DNA from 2 places in the Serratia sp. NA_112.1 genome. Region 1 is predicted to be linked to the other one. Evidence: predicted binding sites of a transcription regulator. Region 1 holds the regulator's gene; the other holds the start of a gene.
The links. The regulator PurR, encoded in region 1, represses purine synthesis genes. The targets are predictions, from matches to a motif close to CANGCAAACGTTTGCNTG.
Positions count from the first base shown of each region.

Region 2: a site for PurR is predicted at 1,059-1,076, ahead of purL (phosphoribosylformylglycinamidine synthase). Genes of this name have one in related genera too.

Region 1 is NZ_JBQZFO010000003.1:412,186-415,706, forward strand. Features, by position in the region: gene punC (purine nucleoside transporter PunC) at 1-241, opposite strand, end outside; gene punR (DNA-binding transcriptional activator PunR) at 365-1,309, shown strand; gene purR (HTH-type transcriptional repressor PurR) at 1,306-2,331, opposite strand; gene cydH (cytochrome bd-I oxidase subunit CydH) at 2,655-2,744, shown strand; gene sodB (superoxide dismutase [Fe]) at 2,798-3,376, opposite strand.
Region 2 is NZ_JBQZFO010000010.1:67,499-71,019, reverse strand. Features, by position in the region: gene mltF (membrane-bound lytic murein transglycosylase MltF) at 1-893, opposite strand, end outside; gene purL (phosphoribosylformylglycinamidine synthase) at 1,173-3,521, shown strand, end outside.

The sequences.
Region 1 (3,521 bases):
ATAGCGCCAGGCCAATCAGCAATACCGGTTTACGGCCAAGACGGTCGGAAAGCGGACCCCATAGCAGTTGAGCAAAGGCAAAGCCGGCCAGGAAGATACTGAGGCTGGCACTGATCGCCCCGGCGGAAATTTGCAGATCTTGCTGCATTACACCAAAGGCGGGCAGGTACATGTCGGTGGCCAGGTAACCCAGCATACTCAGGCCGGCAAGGTAGAACATAAAACCAAAGGAATTTCTCATGGTATTTCTCGTTAATATTTTAATGTCGCAGGTTTTTAGCGCCGGCAAGTGTATCCGGCTGGATCTCTGCTTGTGAAACGGTAATATTTGCGAAGTGCTGTTAAAAAAATTGAAGGCAAGATTGTGTGGTCTGAATATTCTCTCGATGTGGTAGATGCGGTCGCCCGCACAGGTAGTTTCAGCGCAGCGGCGCAGGAACTGCACCGAGTGCCCTCGGCGGTCAGTTATACCGTGCGGCAATTGGAACAATGGCTGGCAGTTCCGCTGTTTGAACGGCGGCATCGTGACGTGGAACTGACCCCGGCCGGCGTGGTATTTGTGCAGGAAGCGCGCAGTGTCATCAAAAAAATGCTCGACACTCGCCGCCAGTGCCAGCAGGTGGCTAACGGTTGGCGTGGTCAACTAAAAATTGCGGTAGACATCATTGTTAAACCCCAGCGTTGTCGCCAACTGGTGCTGGATTTTTATCGCCATTTTCCCGACGTAGAACTTTTGGTTCAACTGGAAGTGTTTAACGGCGTCTGGGATGCGCTGGTGGACGGACGTGCTGATATGGCGATTGGGGCGACGCGTGCGGTGCCGGTCGGCGGCGGCTTTGCCTTTCGCGATATGGGCGACATGCGCTGGCTGTGTGTGGTCAGTCCGCAACATCCGCTGGCGGCGTTGGACGGCCTGTTGAATGATGATCAACTGCGGCCTTTCCCGTCCCTGTGTCTGGAAGATACCTCGCGTAATCTGCCCAAGCGGGTCACCTGGACACTGGATAACCAACGGCGGCTGGTGGTGCCGGACTGGGCCTCGGCGCTGGACTGTCTGTGTGCCGGCCTATGCGTTGGCATGATGCCGGCGCATCAGGCCTTGCCATTGGTGCAGCGTGGGGAACTGGTAGCGTTGCAGCTGCAGCAGCCGTTTCCGGCCAGCCCCTGTTGCCTGACCTGGCAGCAGAATAGGCCATCACCGGCGATGGCCTGGCTGTTGGATTACCTGGGGGACAGTGAAACGCTGAATCAGGAATGGCTAAGCGAAGTGGTGCCGGAAGCCACAGCGGCTTCCGGCGATAGCAATTAGCGGCGGTAATCGATGAATGGGCCGTCAGCGACCGAACGGCGCTCAATCAGCTTTGGATGCACTTCAATCACCTGCGACTCTTCGCGCTTGCTGATTATACGGTCCAGCAACATGGTGAACGCCATCTCACCCAAACGCTCTTTGGGTTGATGAATGGTGGTCAGCGCCGGGGTGAAATAGCGGGCGTTACGCACGTTATCGTAGCCAATTACCGAAATGTCTTGTGGCACCCGCAGCCCAAGTTCGTCGGCGGCGCAGATCGCGCCCATCGCCATGATGTCGCCGCCGCAGAATACCGCGGTCGGCCGATGCTTCTGCGACAAGATCTGGTGCATGGCCTTGTAACCGGATTCCGGCTCAAAGTCGCCCTGAACAATCCACTCGTCGCGTACTTCGATATTGGCTTCTTCCATGGCTTTTAAAAAACCCTGATGGCGGCCGCCACCGGTATTGCGCGACAGTTGGCCTGGAATGGCACCGATATCGCGGTGACCGCGTTCAATCAGATAACGCCCGGCCAGATAGCCGCCTTCGAAGGCGTTATCAATAATGCTATCGGTAAAATCACCGCGGGCTGCGCCCCAGTCCATGACGACCATTGGAATATTGCGATAGTCTTCCAGCATACCCAGCAGTTGGTCTGGATATTCCGAACACATTACCAGCAGGCCATCGACACGTTTTTGTGCCAGCATCGCCAGATAGGCCCGCTGTTTGTCCAGATTGTTGTGCGAGTTGCACAAAATCAGCGTATAGCCTTTGCTGTAGCAGCTGTTTTCTACCGCCTCGATTACTTCGGCAAAGTAGGGGGCTTCGCTGGAGGTGGCCAGCAGGCCAATCGATTTGGTGTGATTGACCTTCAGGCTGCGCGCTACGGCGCTGGGTGAGTAATGCAGCTCTTTAATCGCAGCGCCAACGGCCGCTTTAGTCTCTTCGGCGACGAAACGAGTCTTATTGATGACGTGCGAAACGGTGGTGGTGGAAACGCCAGCGCGTTTGGCCACATCTTTAATCGTTGCCATGTAAAGAATGACTCCTGAACTCACATGTTGCAGTATGTAAGTATGATGTTAATCGTTTGCCTGCGTAGATCCTTCTCCAAAGAAGCGAAAACTGAGTTTTTAGTGTGTTGAAGTCGTCAGCGCTTGGTCAGGAGGGGCATTTTGCCGGTACACAGTTGTGAACTGCGAATTTTGTCCCATATTGAGCCAAAGTGGAAGAGGTAATCGGTATAATAAACCGGGAAATGATAACAAGATTTTATTGTTTAACTGTGTGAAAATGGTTTGACGCATTAATTGTGTGCCTTTTACCCTTGGGCAACCCAATCTGAAAAGGAGTTGTAATGGATACCGATCTGAAAATGTCACTGTTCACCACCGTTTGTGCGCTGGCCGTGATTATTGCTTTCAGCTTCACCGCTGCTTTGAACTGATCCCCTCAAGTAAAACAGGCGCAGCTCGCTGCGCCTGATTGTTTTTCCCCGCGTTACGCCAGGTTCTTTTCCACAAATGCCCAGTTAACCAGTGACCAGAAATTTTCCAGGTAGGCAGGTCGCGCGTTGCGGTAATCGATGTAGTAAGCGTGTTCCCAAACGTCGACGGTCAGCAGTGGTTTATCATCACCGGTCAGCGGTGTCGCCGCGTTCGAGGTGTTAACAATAGCCAGCGAACTCTCTGGCGTTTTCACCAGCCAGGTCCAGCCTGCGCCAAAGTTTTTCACTGCGGCGTCGCTGAATTGCTGCTTAAAGGCGGCGAAAGAACCAAATGCCTGATTTATTGCCTCAGCCAGTTTACCTTCAGGCTCACCGCCGCCCTGTGGCGACAGACAGTGCCAATAGAAAGTGTGGTTCCATATCTGGGCTGCATTGTTGAAGATGCCGCCGTCAGAGGCCTTAACGATTTCTTCCAGGGACAACCCTTCAAACTTACTGCCTTTCAGCAGATTGTTCAGGTTCACCACGTAGGCGTTGTGATGCTTGCCATAATGGTATTCCAGGGTTTCTGCGGAAATGTGCGGTTCGAGGGCGTTTTTTTCATAAGGTAATGCAGGAAGTTCAAACGACATTGCTTTCTCCTTGTACAGTGCCAGTCCACCGACGTAACAATGGGCGATAGATTGACCTGTTTTTATTGTGGGTATTTAGATTAGCAATTTTCGCGATGAAATACAGGGGAACGGGTAAGGGATTGAATACAACAATGAGGTTTGC
Region 2 (3,521 bases), on a different contig from region 1:
GCATACTTTTCGAACAGCGAGCGAAAAGTCGGCAGTACCGAATCGATGGCGGACAGGAAGGTCTTGGTGTCGACGTAATCGAAACTGCCTACGTGGCCGAGATACTTCTCTTCTAGCCGCGCCAGGGTGCCGTCGTCCACCATCTGGCTGTAGAAGTCCAGCATTGCCGCATATAGGCTATCGTCGGTGCCACGTTTCAAGTACCAGGTAACCGGTTCTTCATCGGTGACGTCGAACGCCACGGCCAATTGTGGGTGGATACGTTGCAGTAGCGCGATGGTGACGGAATCGCCGAGGGTGTAATCCAGCTTGCCGTCGGCCACCTGCTCCAACAGCTCCTTGGAGGTGAGATCGCTGGAGGCTTCCCAACTGAGATCCGGGAATTTACTTTGTTTGAGCTGTTTCAGGGTTCTGACGTGTGCCGAGCCGGAGGCCACCGCCAGTTTGCCTTTAATGTCGGCAAAGGTTTTCGGCCGGGCAGTACCCAGACGATAAACCAACTGTTGAGAAACGGAATAATAAGCCGGGCCGGTGCGCGCGCGACTGAGGCGATCCTGATTGTAGATCAGGCCGGCGGCCAACAGGTCGGCATCGTCATCGTCCAGATCGTCAAACAGGTCATTAATGTTCTTGTGCGGGATCACTACCAGTTTCACGCCCAGGTAGTTGGCAAAGCGTTTCGCCAACTCGTAGTCGAGACCGCTTGGCCCCTGCTTGGTGGTGAAATAGTTCAACGGTGAGTTTAGCGTACTGATACGCAACTCTCCGCGTGATTTGATCTCTTCGAGTTGCCCGCCCTGGCCGCCGCGCCAGGTGATATTGGGCCACAGGGCGAGCGCCAGAAGCAAGGTAACAACACCGATTAGAATGTAGTTTATTTTAAGGCGTTTCAAATAGTTATCCAGTGGTGGCACACATGCACTGCTGACCGCAAACCAGTCTTTTCTTATGGTTAAATCACCAGGGCCGGGGCATTTTGCGCAACAAAGCGCCAGCGTGCAACTTTATTGACACGTTATGACAATTCGAGGGGGCGGAGAGCTTTTATCAATAATAGCTACGCAAACGGTTTCGTCGGCGGCCTAGATTCTCTATAATGGCGCGCGTTTTCCCCCTGTTGCGCCCAATGAAGTGCTGAAGTCAGTTGCTTCGAAGACGAGAGAACTTTGATTATGGAAATACTGCGTGGTTCGCCCGCTTTGTCGGCTTTTCGTGTTACCAAACTGCTGTCCCGTTGCCAGGACGCTCACCTTCCTGTCAGTGATATCTACGCCGAGTACGTCCACTTTGCTGATGTTAGCGCGCCGCTAAATACCGAAGAGCACGCCAAGCTCGCGCGTCTGCTCAAGTACGGCCCCTCTCTCGCCGAACATGCCCCTGAAGGCCGTCTGCTGTTGGTGACGCCGCGTCCGGGTACCATTTCTCCGTGGTCTTCCAAAGCCAGCGATATTGCCCACAACTGCGGTTTGAAGCAGGTGCTGCGGCTGGAGCGCGGTCTGGCGTTTTACGTCAAGGCAGAGGCGCTGACCGAAGCCCAATGGCAGCAGCTTGCCGTCTTGTTGCACGACCGCATGATGGAAACCGTCTTCAGCAGCCTGCAACAGGCGGAGCAACTGTTCGCTCAACATCAGCCGGCACCTTATCAGAGGGTCGATATGCTGGGGGAAGGGCGCAGCGCGCTGGAGCAGGCTAACCTCAAGCTGGGTCTGGCACTGGCCGAGGACGAAATCGACTATCTGCTGAATGCCTTTACCGGTCTGGGGCGCAACCCGACAGATATCGAACTCTACATGTTCGCGCAGGCCAACTCCGAGCACTGCCGCCATAAAATTTTCAACGCCGATTGGGTCATCGATGGTGAACAGCAACCGAAGTCGCTGTTTAAAATGATCAAAAATACCTTCGAACAGACGCCGGATTACGTGCTGTCGGCTTATAAAGACAACGCGGCGGTGATGGAAGGCTCGCAGGTTGGTCGGTTCTTCGCCGCACCGGAAAGCGGCCAGTATGACTACCATCAGGAAGAAACTCATATCCTGATGAAGGTGGAAACCCATAACCACCCAACGGCGATCTCCCCATGGCCGGGTGCCGCTACCGGTTCCGGTGGTGAGATCCGTGACGAAGGCGCAACCGGTCGTGGCGCCAAACCCAAGGCCGGTCTGGTGGGCTTCTCGGTTTCCAACCTGCGCATTCCCGGCTTTGAACAGCCCTGGGAGCAGGATTTCGGCAAGCCAGACCGTATTGTAACGGCTCTGGATATCATGACCGACGGCCCATTGGGCGGTGCGGCGTTCAACAACGAATTCGGCCGTCCGGCACTGGTGGGTTACTTCCGTACCTATGAAGAGCAGGTCAATAGCCATAACGGCGTGGAACTGCGCGGCTACCACAAGCCGATCATGCTGGCGGGCGGTATTGGTAACATTCGCGCCAACCACGTACAAAAAGCTGAAATCACCGTTGGTGCCAAACTGGTGGTGCTGGGTGGCCCGGCGATGAATATCGGTCTGGGCGGCGGCGCGGCATCATCGATGGCCTCCGGCCAGTCTGATGCCGATCTGGACTTCGCTTCGGTACAGCGTGACAACCCGGAAATGGAACGTCGTTGCCAGGAAGTGATCGACCGCTGTTGGCAGTTGGGCGAACAAAACCCGATTCTGTTTATCCACGATGTCGGTGCCGGTGGCTTGTCCAACGCCATGCCTGAACTGGTCAGCGACGGCGGCCGCGGTGGTCGTTTCGAACTGCGCGATATTCTGAACGACGAGCCGGGCATGAGCCCGCTGGAAGTCTGGTGTAATGAATCGCAGGAACGTTATGTGATGGCGATTGCACCGGCACAGATGGCTCAGTTTGACGAGATTTGCCGCCGTGAGCGTGCGCCTTATGCGGTGATCGGTGAAGCCACCGAAGAACAACATCTGACGCTGAATGACAGCCATTTCGACAACCAGCCGATCGACATGCCGCTGGACGTGCTGCTGGGTAAAACGCCGAAGATGACACGTGACGTGACCCGCCTGCAGGCCAAAGGCCAGCCGCTGCTGCGTGACGAAATCACCCTGAATGATGCGGTCAACCGCGTACTGCATCTGCCGGCGGTTGCAGAGAAAACCTTTCTGATCACCATTGGCGACCGTACCGTGACCGGTATGGTGGCGCGCGATCAGATGGTAGGCCCGTGGCAGATCCCGGTCGCCGACTGCGCGGTGACCACTGCCAGTCTGGACAGTTATTACGGTGAAGCGATGTCTATCGGCGAACGTGCGCCGGTGGCCCTGCTGGACTTCGCCGCCTCTGGGCGTCTGGCGGTCGGGGAAGCGCTGACCAACCTGGCAGCGACCGAAATCGGTTCGCTCAAGCGCGTGAAGCTTTCCGCTAACTGGATGGCGGCAGCCGGTCACCCGGGTGAAGATGCCGGTTTGTATGAAGCGGTGAAGGCGGTGGGCGAAGAACTTTGTCCGGCGCTGGGTATCACTATTCCAGTGGGCAAAGACTCTATGTCGATGAAAACCCGC